2 regions of the Nonomuraea sp. LP-02 genome follow, and region 2 is predicted to be linked to the other one. Evidence: riboswitches for the same ligand, from Rfam matches in the RefSeq annotation. Region 2 holds a riboswitch; the other holds the start of a gene.
The links. A riboswitch is a leader RNA that binds a small molecule or an ion and turns the genes downstream of it on or off. The one in region 2 is predicted to bind glycine.
Positions count from the first base shown of each region.

Region 1: another riboswitch for glycine. It lies ahead of gcvP (aminomethyl-transferring glycine dehydrogenase); the one in region 2 lies ahead of gcvT (glycine cleavage system aminomethyltransferase GcvT).

Region 1 is NZ_JAXCLK010000001.1:2,317,131-2,319,507, reverse strand. Features, by position in the region: gene SMD20_RS10730 (MerR family transcriptional regulator) at 148-768, shown strand; glycine riboswitch at 818-916, shown strand; gene gcvP (aminomethyl-transferring glycine dehydrogenase) at 1,086-2,377, shown strand, end outside.
Region 2 is NZ_JAXCLK010000001.1:4,658,787-4,661,163, forward strand. Features, by position in the region: gene SMD20_RS21570 (3-oxoacyl-ACP reductase) at 1-94, shown strand, start outside; gene SMD20_RS21575 (gamma-glutamyl-gamma-aminobutyrate hydrolase family protein) at 106-798, shown strand; glycine riboswitch at 853-951, shown strand; glycine riboswitch at 952-1,046, shown strand; gene gcvT (glycine cleavage system aminomethyltransferase GcvT) at 1,081-2,166, shown strand; gene gcvH (glycine cleavage system protein GcvH) at 2,163-2,377, shown strand, end outside.

The sequences.
Region 1 (2,377 bases), 2.3 Mb from region 2:
GTATTTCGGTGCATTTACGCTTCACGACGCGCCGAGCCGGATCGTTGACTGAGCATGGTGACGGTCCTACGGTGCAAGTGAAACCCGCGGTCGCCCTATATGAACCCCCAGATCGGGCCGCGGGATGAGAGAAAGCCGGAGGTCCGCGTGGCGGTCAGCAGCGGCGAGGGAAAGACGGCCGGCCAGGAAGATCCGGTGCGGCGCGAGGACGCGCGGCAGCGTGCCGGGGAGCAGGGGCTGCTCTTCGACGAGCGTCCGGCGGCGCTGCCGGACGACATCGGTTACCGCGGGCCCACCGCCTGTGCGGCGGCCGGCATCACCTACAGGCAGCTCGACTACTGGGCGCGTACGGGCCTGGTGGAGCCGACCATCCGGGCCGCGCACGGCTCGGGCTCCCAGCGGCTCTACAGCTTCCGCGACATCCTGGTGCTCAAAGTCGTCAAGCGGCTCCTCGACACCGGGGTGTCGCTGCAGCAGATCCGCACGGCCGTGCAGCACCTGCGCAACCGCGGGGTCGCCGACCTCGCGCAGATCACGCTCATGAGCGACGGCGTCAGCGTCTACGAGTGCACCTCGGCCGACGAGGTGATAGACCTCCTCCAGGGCGGCCAGGGCGTGTTCGGCATCGCGCTCGGCCGGGTCTGGCGGGAGGTCGAGGGAAGCCTCGCGGAGCTGCCGGGGGAACGCGCGGCGGTCGAGGACAACGTCCCGGCCGACCACCCCGCTGACGAGCTCGCCCAGCGCCGTCGTGCCCGACGGCTGGGGTAGTAATTCGCCCGTAACGTCCAGAGTAGTAACCTAGGACAGGCAAGGCTGACGACCCCGTGCGGGAGAGTCCCCGGCACCGCCTGGTCCGGGGCGCCGAAGGAGCAACCCTCCCCGGAATCTCTCAGGCAACCAGTACCGCTCGGGTGAGGCAACTCTGGAAAGCAGGCACGCCCGCCAGGCGCGCCTCACCGACGGTGCAAGCCTCCTCGCGAGGCGAAGCTCTCAGGTCGCGGTGAACGCCCGCGCTGACAGAGGGGGAGATCCGGCATCCGCCCGCGCCCCGGCGCCGGTCTCCATAGCCTCGGGAGGCACCGTCCATGACCGCCCTGTCAGAGTCCCTGCCGGCATCCCCGCCGCCGTCCGCGCCCACGTCCCTGTCCGAGCCGCCGTTCGCCGGCCGCCACATCGGCCCGTCCGAGGCCGACCAGCAGCGCATGCTGGAGACCGTCGGCTTCGAGTCCGTCGCCGACCTGGTGGCCGTGGCGGTCCCCGAGGCCATCCGGGTCAAGGACCGGCTCACGCTGCCCGCCGCCGTCGGCGAGAGCGAGGCGATCGCCGAGCTGCGTGCCCTGGCCGGCCGCAACCGGGTCCTCACCTCCATGATCGGCCTCGGTTACCACGACACGATCACGCCCGCGGTCATCCGCCGCAACCTGCTGGAGAACCCGGGCTGGTACACCGCGTACACGCCGTACCAGCCGGAGATCTCGCAGGGGCGGCTGGAGGCGCTGCTCAACTTCCAGACGGTCGTCTCCGACCTGACCGGCCTGCCCGTCGCCGGCGCGTCCCTGCTGGACGAGGCCACCGCGGCCGCCGAGGCCATGACCCTCGCCCGGCGCGCCGGCCGCTCCAAGAGCCACGTGTTCGTGGTCGACGCCGACGCCCTGCCGCAGACCAAGCGGGTGCTCGCCACCCGCGCCGAGCCGCTCGGCATCGAGCTCGCCGAGCACCCGCTCGACGGCAGCGCGCTGCCCGAGTGCTTCGGCGTGCTCGTCCAGTACCCGGGCGCCTCCGGGCGGCTGCGCGACTTCCGCGCCGTGGCCGCCGCCGCGCACGAGGCCGGGGCGCTCGTCGTGGCCGCCGCCGACCTGCTCGCGCTCACCCTCGTGGCCGCGCCGGGCGAGCTGGGCGCCGACATCGCGATCGGCTCCTCCCAGCGCTTCGGCGTGCCGTTCGGCTTCGGCGGGCCGCACGCCGCCTACATGTCCGTCCGCGAGGGCCTGCAGCGCCAGCTCCCCGGCCGGCTGGTCGGCGTGTCCGTGGACGCCGACGGCGACCCCGCCTACCGGCTCGCCCTGCAGACCCGTGAGCAGCACATCCGCCGCGAGAAGGCCACCAGCAACATCTGCACCGCGCAGGTGCTGCTGGCCGTGATCGCCGGCATGTACGCCGTCTACCACGGCCCCGAGGGGCTGCGCCGCATCGCGCTGCGCGCCCACCGGCACGCCGCCGCCCTCGCCGAGAGCCTGCGCGCGGGCGGGCTGGAGGTCGTGCACGAGGCGTTCTTCGACACCGTGCTCGTCCGGGTGCCCGGCCGGGCCTCCGAGGTGGTCGCCGCCGCCGCCGAGCGCGGCGTCAACCTGTGGCGGGCCGACGACGACCACGTCTC
Region 2 (2,377 bases):
GGCCTTCCTGGCCAGCGACGACTCCTCCTTCATCACGGCCAGCCAGTTCCTGGTGGACGGCGGCATCAGCGGCGCCTACGTGACGCCGCTCTAGGGGGGTCCGTCGTGCGTCGCCCGTTGATCGGGATCACCTCCTACGTGGAGCCCGCCACGTTCACGGTCTGGACGGACGTGACCGTGGCGCTGCTGCCGTACCTGTACGTCGAGCAGGTCGTGCGGGCCGGCGGCCAGCCCGTCGTGCTGCCGCCGGCCGGCGAGCCCGCCGGGGCGCTGCGCGGTCTCGACGGGCTCGTCCTGGCCGGCGGCGGCGACATCGACCCGGCCAGGTACGGCGCGCAGGCGCACGAGCGCACCGGCTACGTACGCGGTTTCCGCGACGAGGCGGAGTTCGCGCTGCTGGCGCGGGCGCTGGACGCCGGGCTGCCGTACCTGGGGGTCTGCCGGGGCCTCCAGGTGCTCAACGTGGCCCTCGGCGGCACCCTCCACCAGCACCTGCCGGACGTGGCGGGGCACACGGGGCACGCGCCGGGGCCGGGCGTGTTCGGCCACCTGCCGGTGACGCCGGCGCCCGGCAGCCGCCTGGCCAAGGTGCTCGGCACGGAGCCGGTGACGGTCCCGCACTACCACCACCAGGCCGTGGACCGGCTCGCCCCCGGCCTGACCGTGACCGCGACCGCCGGGGACGGCACGGTGGAGGCGGTGGAGCTGGAGTCGGCGGCGTTCGCGATGGCCGTGCAGTGGCATCCGGAGGAGGCCGAGGACGGCGCGCTGTTCGAGGCGCTGGTCGCGGCCTGCTGAGGCCCGTAGGCGACAAATGCCCCGTACCGGCACTAGGCTGGCGGACATCACCGTCGACACCGTGCGGGAGAGCACTCTGACGAGCCGGTCAGGGTCCCTGAAGGAGCAAGCCCTCCCCGCGAACCTCTCAAGGCAAAGGACCGCACGGACGAGGTGGCCTCTGGAAAGCAGGCTCATGGCCTCGCCGAAGGTGAAAGTCCGGCAAAAATCGGGCGAAGCTCTCAGGCATCGATGACAGAGGGGGAGGATGCTGGCATCCACTCCTGTCCTGAGGTGCGACACATGTCCCGACCGACACCGCTACGCGACGTCCACGAGAGCCTGGGCGCCACCCTCACCGACTTCGCCGGCTGGCTCATGCCCCTCCGGTACGGCAGCGAGTCCGCCGAGCACAAGGCCGTGCGCGAGGCGGCCGGGCTGTTCGACCTCTCCCACATGGGCGAGATCTTCGTGACCGGCCCGCAGGCCGCCGAGGCGCTGGACTACGCGCTGGTCGGCCACCTGTCCGCGCTCGCCACCGGCCGGGCCAGGTACACCATGATCGTCGACGAGCGGGGCGGGGTGCTCGACGACCTCATCGTCTACCGGCTCGGTGACGAGGAGTTCATGGTGGTCGCCAACGCCTCGAACTACCCGAAGGTCGCCCAGGAGCTCCAGGAGCGGGCCAAGGCGTACGACGCGGCCGTCGAGGACCGCTCCGACCGCTACGCGCTCATCGCCGTCCAGGGCCCCCGCGCGCAGGAGATCCTGGCCACGCTGACCGACGCCGACCTCGCCGGGCTCAAGTACTACGCCGGCCTGCCCGGCCTGGTCGACGGCCGCGAGGCACTGATCGCCCGCACCGGCTACACCGGCGAGGACGGCTTCGAGCTCTTCGTCGCCAACCAGGACGCCGTCCCGCTCTGGAACACGCTCACCGCCGCCGGGCAGCCGTACGGGCTCGCGCCCGCGGGCCTGTCCGCCCGCGACACGCTCCGGCTGGAGGCCGGCATGCCGCTGTACGGCAACGAGCTCGGCGTCGAGCTGACCCCGTTCGACGCGGGACTGGGCAGAGTGGTGAAATTCGACAAGCCCGGCGATTTCGTCGGACGAGCGGCGCTGGAGGCGGTCAAGGACGACCAGCCAGGACGCCGCCTCGTCGGCCTGGTCGCGCGGGGCCGCCGGGTGCCGCGGCACGGCTACCCGGTGACGCAGGACGGCGCCGTCGTCGGCGAGGTCACCAGCGGCGCGCCTTCCCAGACCCTGGGCAAGCCCATCGCGATGGCCTACGTCGACACCGGCGCGAGCGAAGGCCTGGCAGTGGACATCCGGGGCAGCCAAGAACCCGTGGACCTCGTAGAGCTGCCCTTTTACAGGAGGAAGAAGTGAGCAACATCCCTGACGAGCTGAGCTACACCAAGGAACACGAGTGGGTGGCCGGGCTGGACGACGGCCTGACCATCACCGTGGGCATCACCGAGTTCGCCGCCGAGGCCCTGGGTGACGTCGTCTTCGTGCAGCTCCCCGAGGTCGGCGCGAACGTCGAGGCCGGCGACTCGGTCGGCGAGGTGGAGTCCACCAAGTCCGTCAGCGAGATCTA